Regions from separate parts of the Bacillus sp. 05T21 genome, predicted to be linked through region 3. Evidence: riboswitches for the same ligand, from Rfam matches in the RefSeq annotation. Region 3 holds a riboswitch; each other region holds the start of a gene.
What was found. A riboswitch is a leader RNA that binds a small molecule or an ion and turns the genes downstream of it on or off. The one in region 3 is predicted to bind S-adenosylmethionine.

Region 1 (4,681 bases), on a different contig from region 3:
GATGAACAATATGAAAGAGACGGAAAATTTAGCTGTTATTGGGACAATGTCTACAACAATTGCTCATGAAATTCGAAATCCATTAACAGCTTTAAAAGGGTTTACGCAAATGCAAAAAGAAAGAAACCCTGCTGATACGATGAGCTATGACATTATGTTACAAGAAATTGAAAGGATTAACGGATTTGTTAGTGAATTGATGTTATTAGGGAAACCGAAACCAATAAATTATGAATGGTGTAATATACGAGAAATCCTTTTATATGTTGTCCAGCTAATGGAAAGTTATGCGACTCAATATAAAGTGAAATTTCATTTGCAAGTAGATGGAAATTTACCCGTTATAAATGGTGATGACAAGCAATTAAAACAAGTGTTGTTAAATATCATCAAAAATGGAATTGAATCGATGCCAGGAGGCGGGGATATTCAGATTCTGGCATATGAAAAAGCTGGAGAGAACTTGTGTATTTCTGTTGAAGATCAAGGTATTGGGATAGAAAATGAGAAAATAGAAAAGATCGGAAAAGCTTTTTATACAACAAAAGAGAATGGTACAGGTCTTGGATTAATGATTACATATAAAATTATTGAAGAACATCAAGGGAGTATCGCGATTGAAAGTAGTATGGGGATAGGAACGAAAGTGGAAATTTATTTACCAACAGTGTAGTGCAGTAGACGAAATTATTTTTCAGAAAAGTGTTCTTGTTGTGTAAATATAAACATTTTATAAAATGTTTCAAGAAGGGTTTTTTTTATAAAACACTTCGTTTATAATGGAGGAAAATATCGACATAGAGCTTTTAGCTCGTGTAACGGTTCGGTAGTGTTATGAAAAGAAAAGATGGGGTGCACGCGCATCCTTTTTTCTATGCAGATATGATGAAAGGGGTGGTATGATGGAATTAACATTAAATTCGACTGTATGTTTACACACGATTCAATTTCGAAAAGAGCAAAATAATTATATTGTAAAAGATATAATTACAGGAGAAAAATATGAAATGCCGCCACTTTGGATTGATGCATTGGCAATGATGCGTGACGGTTTTTTATTGGGCGAAATTGAGGCGAAATTAAAAGAAGAGTATCCGGCCGAAGAAGTAAATATATTAGCATTTACGAGGCAACTGTTAGAGCTAGAACTTGTCGGAATGGTAGATGGGGAAGAGATAGCTTGTACAAAGAAGAAAGAGAAAGATTATTTAGCTTGGATACGCCCAAGGGTGGAACAATTCTTTTTTAACTTAAATAAAAAATATAAAAGCAAAGGTCAAAAGTGATCTTTGCTTTTTTTGTAGACCATGTTTAAAAAATAACAGCGAATGCCCTTGCGAAAGCACCGTCACTATTTTTAATTTTTAAAGGTGCTGCTGAGAAAAAGAATCGTTTCGCTTTAATGGCATCTAAGTTTGTTAAGTTTTCAATTAAGTAAATATTATTTCCTAACAGTATGTGATGAATCGGTGATGTTTCTGTCGTTACCTCATCAGGAGAAATAAAATCTAAACCGACAGATTTTACTTTTAATTGAACTAGTTCTTCAGCTAATTCTTCGGAAAGATAAAACGCTTCTTTCTCATAAGCTTCGGTATTCCATTTATTAGATAGATTGGAATGGAAAATGACAATATCACCTTCTTTTATGTCGACAGTATGTAATACTTCCTTAGGTAATTTTCGCTCTTGAACATGAGTCACATCGATAAGGACAGCTTCGCCTACAAATTGATTTAGGGGTAATTGATCAATAGTGGTTGCGCCTGAAATGAAATGAGCAGGCGCATCACAATGCGTACCAACATGAACGACAGAATGAAAATTCGTAACTTGATAACCTGTTTCTTCAACGCTTGTAATGGCTTCTAGTTGGATTTTTGGTGTTCCAGGAAATTGAGACATATTATTTTCAAACGTTTGTGATAGATCAATTACTTTCATTTTACATACCTCCAATATATTTTTTTCAAATAATAAAAAGCCCATCCTTCATAATCAAGAAAGATGAGCTTTACATACTAGTTGAGTTTTATCTTCCAAAATGCAATGCATTTTGCAGGAATTAGCACCTATTCAGTTTGCATAAACTGAGGTTGCTGGGCTTCAAAGGACCGGTCCCTCTGCCTCTCTTGATAAAGGTTTATTCGGTTTTAAATTCGGAATGTTTGTGATATTTAAATTGTAATTCATTTCCTTTTTTCGTGCAATACAAATTAGGTGTTCACCCAAATAAAGTTGCTCGCATATTGTAGCTTATGTAAGTAGACTGTTGCGAAGGAGTGAGTGCAGTGACAGGGAATGTATTGAATTATTATGCTGGTGGCAATACAGCTAGAGGATTTCATAATTTATACGAAGAGAATTTAAAAGGACTAGATAGGTTGTTTATTTTAAAGGGTGGTCCAGGAACGGGAAAATCTTCTTTAATTAAGGCAATAGGTCGTGAATGGGTTGAAAAAGGATATGATATTGAACTTTTGCATTGTTCTTCTGATAATAAGTCAGTTGATGGAGTGATTATTCCGAAATTAAAAGTAGGAATTGTTGATGGAACATCACCGCATGTTATTGAGCCGAAAATGCCAGGAGTTATTGAAGAGTATATAAATTTAGGAGTTGCTTGGGACTCAGATAAATTAAGAAAGCAGAAGTTAGAAATTGAACGGTTTGTATTAGAAGCGGGCAAGGCTTTCAAATCTGCTTACGGATGTTTTAAAGAGGCGTTAGTTATACATGATGAGTGGGAGAAAATATATATTAATAACATTGATTTTAATAAAGCAAATGAACTAACAGAACAGCTAATTCAGAAATTATTTGCAGATAAAAAGGGAGAACAATCGATTGTGAAACATCGTTTTTTAGGAGCTGCTACACCGAAAGGAGCAGTTGATTTTGTTCCTAATTTAACAGAAGGATTACCACATCGTTATTTTATAAAAGGACGCCCAGGTTCTGGAAAATCAACAATGCTTAAAAAGTTATCGAAGGCAGCAGAAGAAAAAGGGTTTGAAGTAGAAGTATATCATTGTGGATTTGATCCAAATAGTCTCGATATGATTATCGTAAGAGAATTGGGATTTGCAATTTTTGATAGTACCGCACCACATGAATATTTTCCAAGTCGCGAAGGTGATGAGATTATAGATATGTATGCTCTTATTGTTAAACCGGGGACGGATGAGAAGTATGCTACAGAAATTCGTGACGTTTCCATTCAATATAAAGCAAAAATGAATGAGGCAATGTCTTTCTTAGCAAAAGCAAAATCAGTTCGTGATAAATTAGAACGAATTTATATTGCTGCTATGGATTTTTCAAAAGTGGATGCATATAAAGAGGAAATTCAAAAAGAGTTTGAACGAATTACTGCTACTGTAATTGAAAATAAAAAATAGGTGCTTTATTGAGCTGTCAGAAATTGTCTGACAGCTGTTTTGGTATATAGTAAAATTAGTCGTATATTTGTCGAATTCCCAGGGAAATAATCAAAAAATGGAGATGGTATGAAATGAGAGAGAAAATTGAATTAGAACTAGAGCGAATTGAAAAAGAGAATGGTGTGAAAATTTTATTCGCTGTGGAATCAGGGAGTCGGGCGTGGGGGTTTCCATCGAAAGATAGTGATTATGATGTTAGGTTTGTTTATATACACCCTGTAGAATGGTATTTATCAATCCATGATAAGCGTGATGTAATCGAATATCCAATTAGTGATGATTTAGACATAAGTGGTTGGGATATTAAAAAGGCTTTGCAACTGTTTGCAAAGTCAAATCCAGCGTTACTCGAATGGATTCGATCGCCGATTTTTTATTCGGAAAACTCGAACCTTCCAGAGCAGCTTCAGCAAATGAGTGAAAAGGATTTTAATCCGAAATCAACGATATATCATTACTTACATATGGCTTCAAAAAACTATCGTGAATTTTTACAAGGTGAAAATGTAAAGTTGAAAAAGTACTTTTACGTATTACGTCCTATTTTAGCTTGTAAATGGTTAGAAGAGAAAGGGACATTGCCCCCAGTAGAATTTGACCGGTTAATTATGGAACTATCAGTAGAGCCTAGTGTATTGAATGAAATTGAAAAGTTGTTAATAAAGAAAAAAGCAGGTACTGAATTGGACGTTGGATTGAAAATTGAGGTGCTAAATCAATTTTTAGAAGAACAAATTAATTATTATCAGCAATATGTGAAAGATATTGAAAAGAGATTAGGGATTGATATTGAGAGTTTGAATACATTATTTCGAAATATGTTGTTTGAAGTATATGAAAAAGAGCACAAGTGAGTTTGTGCTCTTTTTGTGTTTTAGGAATAAAGAAAACGTTGCTAGTTACGATTATTCTTACAAAAGGGAGTAAATGAAAATTCACGCTGAATCTGTAATTATTCGTTATCAACTCGCTTTAATGGTTGATCTGCTGGACCTTCCATAACATTCCCATCAATTGAAAAACGGGAACCGTGACAAGGGCAATCCCAAGTACAATCACCGTTATTCCATTCAACTTCACAGCCGAGGTGTGTACAAGTCGTATCGACGATATGTAATTTTCCTTCTTTATCTTTATAAGCACCTGCTCGTTTACCGTTAACATGTACAACAGATCCCTCGCCAACTTCAAGATCTTCTGGTTTACGTAATGCGGTTTCAATTTTCCCTTCAATTAAA
Region 2 (4,681 bases), on a different contig from region 3:
AGCTTTAAGGAAAGGCTTGAAGTTTTGGGAGCCATTGTACATACTCATCCGGATTTATTAAAGGAGATTTCTATTGATAATGAAACTTCATATGGATTAAAATCTTTCTTTCATGTACATGTTCAAACTTCTTTATACATATTAGAAATTACGAAACGATTATGTAAAAGCATTAATTTTGATTTCGTAGTTTATGATATATTTGGTGCTGGAGAGTTAGTAAAGGAATATTTACAAGTTCCAGGCATAGTTTCCTCTCCTATATTTTTAATTCCACCAGTATTATTGGAAACCTTGCCTTTTCATCCAAATGCAGAAATACAATTCCAACCCGATGAACTCTCTGAAAAGTTACTGTATCAAATGGAACATGAATTTGGAGTAAAGCCCAAAAATAATCTTCAATTTATGCATAATAAGGGAGATATTAGTCTCGTGTATACAAGTCGTTATTTTCAACCTAATAGCGATTCGTTCGGAGAAAACAATGTTTTTATTGGACCGAGTATTATAAAGCGCAAAACAAATGTAAAGTTTCCACTTGAATTGCTTTCAAAAAAGAAAGTTATTTATATTTCAATGGGAACACTTCTCGAAGGGCTCGAACCATTTTTTAATACTTGTATTGATGCTTTTTCAAATTTCGAAGGGATTGTAGTAATGGCGATTGGTGATAGAAATGATATTTCAAAAATTAAGCAAGCGCCAGACAATTTTATTATAACCCCTTACGTACCTCAATCAGAAATATTAAGTGAAGCAGATGTTTTTATTACACATGGTGGAATGAATAGTGTGCACGATGCAATCCATTATAATATCCCATTTGTGATAATACCGCATGATAAAGATCAACCTATGATAGCGCAAAGATTAACTGAGCTTGAGGCAGCACATAGATTATTGAAAGAGCATGTTAATGTGCAAACTTTAAAAAAGGCGGTAACAGACGTTCTTTCAAATGAAAAGTATAAACATGGCATTCGAAAACTGAATGAAAGTTTTTTAGGGTGTGGTGGTTCCAAAAGAGCCATTGCAGTTATTGATGCTCTTTTAAATAAATAGTTCGGACAATATAAAAGCATAGAGGCTCTACCTGTATGCTTTTATATTATTATCCAGCAAATTGTACAGCAGTATTTGCATGTAAATAAGCAGTATCAAAAACAGGAACAGTAAGGTCATTTTGGGAAATAAGCAATGGTATTTCAGTACAGCCTAGTAATATTCCTTCCGCACCATTTTGAATTAATGAATTGGTAATTTGTATTAGTTTTTCTTTTGATGTTTCTGAAATAATTCCTCTACTTAATTCATTTAATATGACGTGATGGATAAAAGTTCTTTCTTCGTCATTTGGGATAATTGTCTCAATGTTATATTTTGCTAGTCGTGATGTATAAAAATCTTGTTCCATCGTTTGTTTCGTTCCTAATAATCCGATCCGTTTTATATTCTGTTCTACCATTTCTTTAGCACTTACATCACCGATATGAAGAAGTGGGATTGATATTGCTTGTTCTACTTCCTCAGCAAATAGATGTACAGTATTAGAACACATAAGTAAACATTCAGCTCCTGAGTTTTCTACCTTTTTTGCTACCGTGACTAATTCATTTTTCACTTCTTCATATTGATGGTTTTGCAATAATGTAGTTACCTCCCCAAAGTCCATGCTATATAAAACAAGCTTCGCATTTTGATCATATTGAGAGAGAGTTAGTGTATTAATATGTTTATAATATAACGATGTTGATTCCCAACTTAGTCCGCCAATTAAGCCAATTACTTTCATCATGCATTCCTCCCGTAACAATTTTGAATTTATTATTTCATAATTCCGATAAGAATACAATGATTTAAATGAACTATTTATCGAAAAATAAAAATAGTAAGAAAAGTATTGAAATTATTTATTGTTAGTGCCATAATACAGATTACAACTACATACTTATCCAGAGAGGTAGAGGGAACGGCCCTATGAAACCTCAGCAACCCCTATGTAATTACATAGGAAGGTGCTAATTCCGCAGAGGACACTATGTGTCTTTTGAAAGATAAGGGGATTCTTGTACGTGAAAGAAAATGACCTCTTATTTAAGAGGTCATTTTTTGTTGTATAGAAAGGAAGTGTCGATGCATAATTCATTTTCAAAATAAATATAGAGTATTAAAAGTTGAATAATACGAGAGGGGAATTGTAATGAACAAATTAACGACAAAGCTAGTAGTAGCTATTGGAATTGGAGCAGCTTTATACGGGGTATTAGGGCTTTGGGGATTTTCTATCGCACCGAATACATTTATTAAACCCGCATTGGCTATTTTAACAGTTTTTGGAGCGTTATTTGGCCCAGTAGCAGGACTTTTAATAGGACTCATCGGTCATACCGTTACAGATACGATCGCTGGATGGGGTATTTGGTGGGGATGGGTTATTAGTTCAGGTATTATTGGTTTAGCAATGGGACTCATACAAAAAAGAGTTGGTTTTAGTGTAAAACATGGAACGTATAATAACCGTGATATTTCTTATTTTGCAATTGCAGGGTTAATTGGTATTGTCATAGCTATTATATTTGCTGGAGCATTCGATATTATTGTGATGGGAGAACCGTTTGACAAAATAGTTATACAAGTACTAGGCGCAACAATTGCAGACGTTATCGTATTTTTAGTTCTTGGCTTACCAATCACGATCGGTCTAGCGAAATCAAATAAGAAACATACACATTTAAAAATTGAAAAGTAGGGATGAATACATGCAACCAATTATTTCTTTTGAACAATTTACCTTTCAATATAGGCATACCACGCAGCCTACTTTAAAAGATATTACATTTCAAATATATCCTGGGGAAAAGGTACTTATCGCTGGACGAAGTGGTTCAGGTAAGTCAACATTAGCTCATTGTATAAATGGGCTAATCCCATTTTCTTACGAAGGGATAAGTACCGGTAACATTTTAATAGCTGGAAAGGATCCGAGAAAAGGTAGTGTTTTTGAACAGAGTAAACACGTAGGGACAATATTACAAGATCAAGATGCACAATTTATAGGCCTTACTGTCGAAGAGGATGTAGCATTTGCATTAGAAAACGATTGTGTAAATCAAATAGAAATGAGAAAGATTGTTACGGATTCTTTAAAAAAGGTAAGCATGCAGGACTTTCATACACAAAGTCCACATGAATTATCAGGAGGTCAAAAACAGACAGTCTCTCTTGCAGGTCTGCTAACGACAAATGCAGATATATTATTATTTGATGAACCGTTAGCTAATTTGGATCCTGCATGTAGTTTGAATACAATAGAACTCATTAAAAATATACATGAGAAATATAATAAAACAATTGTAATTATTGAACATCGAATAGAAGAAATATTAAACCTTGATTTAGATAAAATTATTTTAATAGATGAGGGAGAAGTTATTGCCGTTGGTTCACCGGATAGTATTTTAAATTCTAATATATTACCAAATATTGGACTAAGAGAACCTATTTATATAGAGGCGCTAAAGAAATTAAATTTTGATAGTAATAATGTTAGGGTATTTCCAATTGAAAATCTTCGTAATGCAGGCGTTCATAGCCTATTAAAGAACTGGATGCATAAGCAAGTTTCATCAAAAAACAAATATATTAAAAAAGCTTTATGCAAGATAGAAAATTTATCATTTACGTACAATAACAAACATACAGCCTTAGAAGATATCAACCTTTCAATAGGAGAGGGAGAAATAGTAGCGTTATTGGGTCATAATGGAGCAGGAAAATCGACATTAGCTCATACTCTTATAGGAATAAATAAAACAGAGAATGGGAGAATAACATTCGATGGAGAAAATATAAATTGTTGGTCTATTCGTAAACGCGGGGAAGTTATTTCTTATGTTATGCAAAACCCAAATCAAATGATTACACAGCCTACTGTTTTAGAAGAGGTTTCATATTCATTACAATTAAAAAAGGTTTCTAAAGATGAGATTGAGACAAGAGTCGAAAAAGCTTTAAGAATTTGTGGATTATATCCATTTCGTAACTGGCCAATTCAGGCATTAAGCTATGGACAAAAAAAGAGGCTTACTATTGCATCTGTACTTATAACAAACCCAAAACTTATTGTATTAGATGAGCCAACAGCTGGACAAGATTATTACCATTACAAACAGTTTATGTCGTTTATTAGAAAACTGGCTAAAAGGGGCATATCCTTTATTATTATCACACACGATATGAATCTTGCTTTAGAATATGCAGATCGAGCGGTAGTTCTGCATGAAGGGAAAATTATTGCGGACAATACTGTATCTGCTGTTTTAGGGGATCGAGGAACGTTACAAAGAGCTAATCTACGGGAGATTTCATTAATAAAACTAGCTAAATTAAGCGGAATTCCAACTCCAGAAACATTTGTGAAACTTTATATTGAAGCTAATAGGAGGGAGGAATATGCATAATACGTATTTTTATCGTATGGATGGTGCAATTAAATTATCTTTATTTATATTTTGTATGACACTTACTTTTTTATTTTTTGATTTTCGTATATTGCTAATTTTATTTATTGTTGGATGTATCGGCCTCTTAATTGCAAAAATTCAATTGCGTAAAATTATAGTTATTTTCAGCGTTATATTTACATTTAGTTTATTAAATTCCGTTATGATTCTTTTCA
Region 3 (4,681 bases):
GCGAATGATTGTTTTTACCTATAAAAGCTCGGTTTAAGTTGTTTAATAATGATCACATATGAAAAATCGGTATTACGGTTTCTAAAGCATGCAGGTGAATAAAGAGGCGAAATGAAAGAGTTTTACATTTGTATTTTATCTGTTAAATGGTATATACTGGATGGGGATAGGTTGCATAAAAGTTACAATCTTATCAAACTCGAAAATTTATATAAATATGTATAGACATTTACAAAAGAAAAGAGTAATTTTAATAGAGTAAAAAACAACTTGTAACATTTTCTAAATATATTGTAAAATGATTGTAACAAAAGATACATAAAAATGAAATAATACATAAGAAATAATGTTGGGGAAAAGGAGAGAGTATATTGTTCCGAAAAATAAAGGGTATATTAGTAGGGGTGCTATGCGTAGCTGTAGTAAGTGGTTGTGGAACAAAAGTAAGTGATGTGGCATTAGTAAGTGATTTTGGTGGGAACGTTGTAGAGGCTAAGGCTGATGTACAGGATTCAATTAGCTTAGTGGATGGGCGTACTGGTACTGAGGTGAAAAAATTAGATTTATCGAGCTTAGGTTATTTTGAAGATGAAGCGAAATTCAAAGCAGCGGTAACGAAGGTTGCTAGTGAAGTTGGTAAAAGTGTCGATAAAAAGATGGTACCTTCCCGTTTGGCACCTGATGGAACGTGGCAAGAAGGAAAGCCTGCTTATGAGTTAATGGAAAAAGAATTAGTGGCTAAATTATTAAATGTGGGTATGTGGGATTCTTCTTATCAGTTACCAATTGTGGAGAAAAAACCGGTTGCAACACTTAGTGATGCTCAAGGAAGTGGTACTGTAATTGGTAGATATGAAACGAATTTAGGTGGCTCAGCAGGTGGTAGAGTTGAAAATATTCGTTTGTCTGCCGCGAGCATAAATGGGGTTGTTTTAGCGAAGGGAGACCGTTTCTCTTTCAATGCATTAATCGGTGATACAACACCAGATAAAGGGTATCAACTAGGAAAAGAAATTGTGGATGGTAAATTAGTAGATGGTTATGGTGGTGGCGTTTGTCAAACATCATCAACGCTATACAATGCAGCAGATCAAGCTGGTTTGAAAATGGTAGATAGAACTACACATTCTAAAACAGTAGGTTATGTCCCGCAGGGAAGAGATGCTACAATTGCTTATCCATATTTAGACTTAGTATTTGAAAATACGAATGATGCTCCTGTTAAGCTTTATATGGGCATTCAAGGCGGAAAGTTAGTTGCTGAAGTACATAAGATGAAATAAATATGTAGTTAAAGGATAATAAAGTAAAATATTTATAGTTTCTATAATTGAAGCCATCTCTTCTGAATTTCAGAGGAGATGGCTTTTCTGTACAGTTTATTAAGAATAGTAAATTGATGTATTACTAGTATGTTCGAAAAAGGGTTGAGTTTAATTCTTAGTTTTCCTATTGACATTGTTTTAAAATGGCTGTATTCTTCATAATAACAACTTAATAAATGGAAAAATTTATTAGTTTTCTTATCAAGAGAGATGGAGGGACTGGCCCGATGAAATCTCAGCAACAGGCTACAAAAGTACTGTGCTAATTCCAGCAAACGTGTGAGGCGTTTGGAAGATGGGGGGAAATGGATTAACATTCAACTCTTCTTATATGTGTAAGAAGAGTTTTTTTGTTTAGAGAGGGGGGAGAAAATGAAATTTGATGTAACGTATTTTTTAGAAAGTTTTCCGCAATTATTTAAGTATGTATACATAACTTTAGGGATTACTGTTGTTTCCATGATTATTTCTTTCTTTATAGGGATTGGCTTGGCAATCATAACAAAAAACAAAACGAAATTTTTATATCCAATTGCAAGGGTGTATATCTCTTTCTTTAGAGGAACACCGTTATTGGTTCAATTGTTTGTGTTGTATTTCGGATTGCCACAAATATCTCCGGCTTTTACAGTACTTACAGCTATGCAAGCAACTTTAATTGGTCTCAGTTTAAATAATGCTGCTTATTTGTCAGAGATCATTCGAGGTTCATTGAATGCTGTGGAATCAGGGCAAATGGATGCTTGTTTATCAGTTGGAATGACAAAAGCACAAGCGATGCGACAAATTATCTTTCCGCAGGCTATTCGTGTAGCAGTGCCGTCACTTGGAAATAATTTTGTTGGATTGTTAAAAGAATCTTCGTTATCTTTTGCACTTGGAGTGGCTGAAATATTGGCACAAGCGAAAATGCTGGCGGCACAATCGTATCGTTATATGGAAAGCTATTTAGCGGTAGCGATTGTGTATTGGATTATTACAATCGTAATCAGCTGGGGACAGAAAAGGTTGGAGAAGAAACTTGATGCACCGTATTTATAAGAGAAGTGAGGTGATATATGTGATTGAGTTAAAAAATTTGTATAAATCTTACAAACATAATGAAGTGCTGAAAGGAATCTCACTTACTGTCAAAAAAGGGGAAGTGGTAGTAATTATTGGACCTTCTGGTTCAGGGAAATCGACATTACTACGATGTTTAAATTTATTAGAACAACCGGATGATGGTAGTATTAGAATTGAAGATTTAGAGATTCATACGAGGAAACTTTATCAAAAAGAAATCATAAAATTACGTCAAAAAACAGCTATGGTTTTTCAAAACTATAATTTATTTAAAAATAAAACAGCATTGCAAAATATTACAACAGCATTAAAGGTTGTACAGAAAAAAAGTGAAGAAGAGGCAAATGGAATAGCGAGAGAAATATTAAAACAAGTAGGCTTAGCTGATAAAGAAGATTTTTATCCGGCAATGTTATCAGGTGGACAACAGCAAAGGGTAGGGATTGCTAGGGCAATGGCTTTAAATCCAGCTGTATTATTGTTTGATGAACCGACTTCAGCACTTGATCCAGAATTAGTTAATGAGGTATTACAAGTTATTAAAGACTTGGCAAGACAACATATAACGATGGTTATTGTTACACATGAAATGAATTTTGCAAAAGAGGTGGCTGATCGCGTTATTTTTATGGCTGATGGAATTATCGTAGAGCAGGGAACGCCAGAAGAGATTTTTCGAAACCCACAAAATGAACGTACGAAAAAGTTTTTACGGCAATTAAATGCATCTGAAGAAGGAAATCATTTCGTTATTTAGGAGGAAGAGTTATGAGAAAATCGTCATTATTACTAACATTAGCATTAACACTATCAGTTGGAGCTTTGTCTGCATGTGGTTCTAATGCAGCAAGTAAAAAGGCAGATGAAAAAGTAGTGAAAGTTGGGACTTCTGCAGGCCGTAGCCCATTTATATTTAAAGAAGGTGAGAAAGTAAAAGGTTTTGATGCTGAAATTATTGAAGCGGCTGCTAAAAAAGCTGGATATAAAGTAGAATGGAATGTTTCTGATTTTGAAGGATTATTCGGTTTATTAGATTCAGGCCGTATTGATACGATTGCAAATGAATTATCCGTTTCTCCGGAAAGAAAAAAGAAATATGACTTTTCGATACCGTATGTGTATTCAGGTTCTGTTTTTGCGGTGAAGAAAAATAATAATACAATTAAATCGCTAGAGGATCTAAAAGGAAAGACTGTAGGTGTTGGACTTGGTACAGCAGGAGAGCAAGAGTTAAAAGCTTTAAATAAAAATAATGCTTTTACGATTAAAACGTACTCAGAGGACCCAACGGCGGAATTGAACGAAGTAGGGTTTGGACGCGTCGATGCTTATTATAATGATAAAGTTCAAGTGGAAACAACAATAACAAAGGCGAAACTAGATAATGTCAAAGTTGGATTTGGCCCACTTGAATGGGGAGAGATTGCATTTCCATTTGCAAAAAAGAGTGAAAAGTTAGAAGATATAAACAAGGCGTTAAAAGAATTAGAGCAAGATGGAACATTAAGTGACATATCGAAAAAATGGCTAAAAGTTGATGCTACAAAAAAATAAAATTAAGGTGTATTCGTTGAATGGGCCTATTGCCTATCAACTTACATAAAAAACTAAAGGGAACTGGAGAGGAAGTTATTCATGGTACAAATTCATCCGAAAACACGTATTGGTCATGTTGCATTTAAAGTAAAAGATCTAGAGCGTCAAATTGCCTTCTATGAAAATGTAGTAGGATTAGAAGTAATTAAACAAGAGGAGAACAAAGCACACTTAGCTGGAAAGGGTGGTAAGAATACGTTAATTGTTCTTGAGCAGTTGGAAGATGCAGCGCTACAAGAACCGCGTACGACGGGTATATATCACGTTGCCTTTTTAGTTCCGACTCGTGAAGCTTTTGCTTCGGCACTATTTGGTGTTATTCGCAATAAAAAGGTAATTGATAGTCCGGCTGAGCAAGAAGGGCGTTATACATATTCAAATGAAATTTTACCAATTTCAAGGTTTAATAGCGCAAGTGATCATACGTATAGTGAGGCATTTTATTTACAAGACTTAGAGGGTAATGGTATCGAAATATATGCAGACCGTCCGCGTGATCAGTGGGGAGAAGGGCCAGGAGGAAGTACGCCACTTGATTTAAAAGAACTAGCAGTGCTCGTTGATTATGAGTTTGATGGCTTACCAGCCGAAACGGTGGTTGGACACGTACATTTACGTATAGCTGATGTGGAGAAGTCACATGAGTTTTATGTAGATACAGTAGGTTTTGAAGTACAACAGCGTGAAGATGATTG
Region 4 (4,681 bases), on a different contig from region 3:
TAAGCTTAAGAAGTAGGGAACAGGGCGGTCCAGTTGTACTTCTAAAGTTTTATCGTCAAGAGCTTTAACGCCTAATTGATCGATCGCTGCTTCTTTTTGATTTATTTGTTTCGCATTTTTTATATCAAAGAATAAGAATGCATATTCAGCTGCTGTTTCAGGGTTTACGGCACGTTGCCAAGCGAATACAAAGTCTTTTGCTGTTACAGGAGTACCGTTTGACCATTTTGAATCACGCAGGTGGAATGTATATTTTGTTTTATCGGGACTTACGTCAACCGACTCAGCAACACCAGGAATCGGTTTATTATCTTCTCCCATTGCATATAAACCTTCAAAAACATTTCGCATTACGTTCATGGATTCCCCATCCGTTGCTTTTGCAACATCCATTGTTGGAATTTCTGAAGCAAATGATAAGTTAATCGCTTGTTTATCAAGTGCTTTATCATTCGCTTTTGCTCCGCCTGCATTATCTTTATTTCCCCCGCAAGCAGTTAGTAGTAGACTTGCCCCTAAAACAGATGCAACAACAGGTACAACTTTTTTCTTCATTGTTCTTTCCTCCCTAAATGTGTTGTTCGTAACGCCATAATGTCCATGTCTTGAAGTGTAGCTACAGAAGAGAAAACCTATTATAAATATGTGTATATAGGTAATCAGGTATTCTATATGTATATACATGTTGAACTATAATCTGACGTTATATGTTTCAACTTTGTAGACATTACATTTTGATGGTTAAATATTTCGTCTCTTTGATTATTTAGAATATTAACACTGGAAAGAACTATATGTCAATAATAAAAAGTGGAGTGTTAATTTCTTGGAATAATATATTGAAAAAGCAGATTTCCTCATATTAGGGAATCCGCTTTTAATATATTTTGCTAAAAAAACAATGGGTGTGGGTGGGAACACAATGATCTAAGTTGCATTTTATCCCGCATTAGCGGGCAGTAAGATCCTCACCTCAAAATTCAGTGAAAGCAAAGAAGTAAGGGGGGGCAACTGTCCGTAAAAGCCCGATTGGTGAGGGCTGATTAAAGTTTCACTTTATTTTTCGATTTTTGCCCACTTGAAGTTTAACTGGCCTGCAAAGTCTACTTGCACAATTCCTTTTACATAAGAACGTTCTAGATAAGATTCTCCTTTTTGGTAAAGAGGAGCGATAACAGAGTCCTTAAATAAGATTTTTTCTGATGCTAGTAACGCTTCCCAGCGAGCTTTTTCATCACCAGCCAAAGTAGTTTTAACTTTTTCAATTGTGTCATCAAACTCTTTATTAGAGTAATGATCTAAGTTGTAAGGGTTATTCGTCGTAAATAGTTCAAGGAATGTAATTGGATCAGCAAAGTCAGGGCTCCAACCGTCAATTCCAATCTCGTAGTCACCTTTTAATAAGAGTGAAACTTGTTGTTTACGTGGTTGCGGTTTTATATTTACTGTTAAGCCATCTAAATTCTTTTCTAGTTGCCCTTTTAGGAATTCACCAGTTTTCTTCTCAAGGTCACCATCACTTGTTAATAATTCTAATGTTATCTTTTCAGAACCAAGTTCTTTTTTTGCTTTCTTCCATAATTCTTGTGCAGATGTTGTATCAACTTTTGTTAAATCGCCGTTTGCAGTACGGAAGTCTTTTCCATCAGGCCCTTTTGCAAAGTTTTTCGGCACGAGACTAAAGGTTGGTGTAGAGCCATCATTTAATAACGTATTTACAAAGGATTTTCGATCAATTGTTTGATCGATTGCTTGGCGTGCAGAAACGTTTTGAAGTACTTTGTTTTGTTGATTCATACGTAAAAACTGTACGCCTACGTTCGGGCGTTCTTTAAAGTTAGCATCCTTTTTATATTTATCAACGAAGTCAGATGTTAGTTTTATACGGTCTAATTGTTTGGATTCGAATAAATTTACTTCTGTTGATTTTTCTTTCACAACGTTGAAATTGATTTCTTCGAGTTTGACATTATCTTTATCCCAATAGGTAGGGTTTTTCTTAAATTTAAAGCTTTGTTCATGCTTCCAATCGCTTAGTGTAAAAGCTCCGTTGTATAAGATTTTGTTATCTTCTAAAGCGTACTTATCACCTTGTGCTTTAAAGAATTCCTCGTTGATTGGTAGAAATGTTGGGAACGCCGTTAAGCTAATAAAATACGGAACAGGGCGCTCTAATTCTACTTCAAACGTATGGTCATCAACTGCTTTTATACCAAGTTGATCGGCAGGAAGTTCTTTGTTGTTAATTTTTGTTGCATTTTTAATATCAAAGAATAGAAATGCATATTCAGAGGCTGTTGCTGGATCGACAGCTCTTTGCCAAGCGAAGACAAAATCTTTCGCTGTAACAGGAGTGCCGTTTGACCATTTTGAATCTCGTAAATGGAATGTGTATTTCGTTTTATCGCCATTTATTTCATGAGATTTTGCAACGCCAGGGACAGGCTTGTTACCTTCGCCAAGATTATACAAACCTTCAAATACGTTTCTCATTACTTGACCAGAATCAGTATCTGTAGCACGAGCCGTATCCATTGTTCGTATTTCGGTAGGTGAAGATAAGTTTAAAACCTGTTTACTAGGTGCCTCGTCTTTTGCATTTGCTCCGCTCGCTTCGTTTTTATAACTACCGCAACCAGTTAATAAAATACTTACTCCTACAACTGATGCAATACCGGGTACAAACTTCTTTTTCATTTGATTTTCCTCCTAAATAATTAAGCTTGGATGATGATGAGGGAAATGAAAAATAAAAAATCCCTCTTTTCGTATTGAGAAAGAGGGATTTTTACGTACAAGTTATGCACCCGTATATAAACGAAGTCCCTCATTCTATCTTTCAAGCACAAAGCTTGCAGGAAGTGGCACAGTATTCAAAATGAACCTGCTGCCGAGGTTTCAAAGGGCCAGTCCCTCCACCTCTCTTGATACAATGAGTAAACAAATGAATTTTATTAATTTTTGTGTTTCTTTGATAATTCAAAATCTTACACCTTAGATAATGAAGTGTCAATCAAATGGAATATAGTTTAAATTTTCAGTTTTATTAAAAATAAAAAAACCACTGCATATGGCAGTGGTTTCCCTACTAGAAGTTAAAGTTATCAGGATCTGGACCAACGCGATGATTTTCATTTAAAGCTTGAATTGCTTTCATATCATCCGAGCTTAATTCAAAGTCAAAGATGTTTGCATTTTCAATAATGCGGTGTTCTTTAATAGACTTAGGGATTGTTACAACTTCATTTTGCAGATCCCAACGTAAAATAACTTGTGCAGTCGATTTATTATATTTCGTAGCGATTTCTTGTAATGTTGGGTGATTAAGTAGCTGCCCCTGCATTAATGGTGACCAAGCTTCAAGCTGGATGTTATGTTCTTTACAGAAGGCATGTAATTCTTCTTGTGCTAAACGTGGGTGGTATTCCACTTGGTTAACCATTGGTTTAATTTCTGCAATTTCAAATACGTCTTGCAAATGGTGAATATGGAAATTACTCACACCGATAGCACGAACACGACCATCTTTATAAAGCTGCTCTAAAGCTTTCCATGATTCAGTGTATTTTCCTTTTACAGGCCAATGTACTAAATATAGATCTAAATATTCTAGACCTAATTTTTCTAATGTAGTTTCAAATGCTTGTAGTGTTGACTCGTAACCTTGATCACTATTCCACACTTTTGAAGTGATGAATAACTCTTCACGAGGAATACCAGATTCTTGAATTGCCTGTCCAACGCCTTCTTCGTTTTTATATATCGCAGCAGTATCGATACTACGGTATCCATTTTTTATAGCTGCTTTTACAGAATCAATTACTTCTGTACCATCTTCAACTTTAAAAACACCCAAGCCGAACCAAGGCATTTTCACGCCGTTATGTAATGTTGTATAGTCGTTTAAACTTGTTAAAGTCATATTAATTCCCCCTAGCTTTTTTATTGGTCGCTTCAACTGCTTGTTGAATGACTTCTGAAAAATTATTTTCATATAGAACTTTTAAGCCTTCAGCCGTTGAACCTCCTGGTGTTGTTACTTGTTCGCGGAGCATAGCTGGATCCTGATTTTGCTGGAGCATAGCGGCAGAGCCAGCAATCATTTGAATGACAAGGTGTTTTGCTGTTTCCTCATCAATACCATAGCTTTTCGTTGCTTCAATTAACCCTTCAGCAAAGTGATAGAGAAAAGCGGGTGCACTACCAGTAACTGCGGTAAGTTGGTGAACTTCCTCTTCGGTACAAAACTGTGAGGTACCGATACCTTTTAAAAGAAGTTGTAACGTTTCTTGATGTGTTTCATCTACAGAATGTCCCGTCGTATATAAGGAGATAGACTTTCCAATTCCAGCAGCTGTATTTGGCATAATCCAAGCAACAGGTGTCCCTTGGGGAAGTCTTTCTTCTAGATAAGATGGTCCGATTCCGGCAGCAACTGTCACGACAAATTGATTAGTTAGAAGAGGGGATAGATCCGCTAATAGCTGTTCATGTGCGACAGGCGGCATTGCTAAAACGATTGTATCTACAGATTTAATATGCTGTTTCCAATCTGTTGTAATCGATAGATCATATTGAGTTTGTAATTGCGTTAGTTTTTCTATGTTACTTCGGTTGGAAACAATAATTTCTTCGATGTATTCTTTACTTGTTGTAAGTAGTCCAGCAAATATAGCTTCTG

Region 1: another riboswitch for S-adenosylmethionine. It lies ahead of AC1DKZ_RS19460 (cyclase family protein); the one in region 3 lies ahead of AC1DKZ_RS14185 (amino acid ABC transporter permease).
Region 2: another riboswitch for S-adenosylmethionine. It lies ahead of AC1DKZ_RS11365 (ECF-type riboflavin transporter substrate-binding protein); the one in region 3 lies ahead of AC1DKZ_RS14185 (amino acid ABC transporter permease).
Region 4: another riboswitch for S-adenosylmethionine. It lies ahead of AC1DKZ_RS24495 (peptide ABC transporter substrate-binding protein); the one in region 3 lies ahead of AC1DKZ_RS14185 (amino acid ABC transporter permease).

Annotation. Positions count from the first base shown of each region.
Region 1 is NZ_JBFTMD010000011.1:125,797-130,477, reverse strand. Features, by position in the region: gene AC1DKZ_RS19470 (ATP-binding protein) at 1-673, shown strand, start outside; gene AC1DKZ_RS19465 (hypothetical protein) at 903-1,286, shown strand; gene AC1DKZ_RS19460 (cyclase family protein) at 1,312-1,944, opposite strand; SAM riboswitch class I at 2,030-2,142, opposite strand; gene AC1DKZ_RS19455 (PRK06851 family protein) at 2,292-3,401, shown strand; gene AC1DKZ_RS19450 (nucleotidyltransferase domain-containing protein) at 3,515-4,297, shown strand; gene AC1DKZ_RS19445 (FAD-dependent oxidoreductase) at 4,396-4,681, opposite strand, start outside.
Region 2 is NZ_JBFTMD010000004.1:179,451-184,131, reverse strand. Features, by position in the region: gene AC1DKZ_RS11375 (macrolide family glycosyltransferase) at 1-1,065, shown strand, start outside; gene AC1DKZ_RS11370 (aspartate/glutamate racemase family protein) at 1,115-1,798, opposite strand; SAM riboswitch class I at 1,949-2,064, shown strand; gene AC1DKZ_RS11365 (ECF-type riboflavin transporter substrate-binding protein) at 2,204-2,752, shown strand; gene AC1DKZ_RS11360 (ABC transporter ATP-binding protein) at 2,763-4,463, shown strand; gene AC1DKZ_RS11355 (energy-coupling factor transporter transmembrane component T family protein) at 4,456-4,681, shown strand, end outside.
Region 3 is NZ_JBFTMD010000006.1:94,916-99,596, reverse strand. Features, by position in the region: gene AC1DKZ_RS14190 (VanW family protein) at 372-1,283, shown strand; SAM riboswitch class I at 1,521-1,627, shown strand; gene AC1DKZ_RS14185 (amino acid ABC transporter permease) at 1,698-2,366, shown strand; gene AC1DKZ_RS14180 (amino acid ABC transporter ATP-binding protein) at 2,386-3,147, shown strand; gene AC1DKZ_RS14175 (amino acid ABC transporter substrate-binding protein) at 3,159-3,944, shown strand; gene AC1DKZ_RS14170 (VOC family protein) at 4,026-4,681, shown strand, end outside.
Region 4 is NZ_JBFTMD010000019.1:52,357-57,037, reverse strand. Features, by position in the region: gene AC1DKZ_RS24500 (peptide ABC transporter substrate-binding protein) at 1-555, opposite strand, end outside; gene AC1DKZ_RS24495 (peptide ABC transporter substrate-binding protein) at 1,057-2,697, opposite strand; SAM riboswitch class I at 2,830-2,934, opposite strand; gene AC1DKZ_RS24490 (aldo/keto reductase) at 3,089-3,922, opposite strand; gene proC (pyrroline-5-carboxylate reductase) at 3,924-4,681, opposite strand, start outside.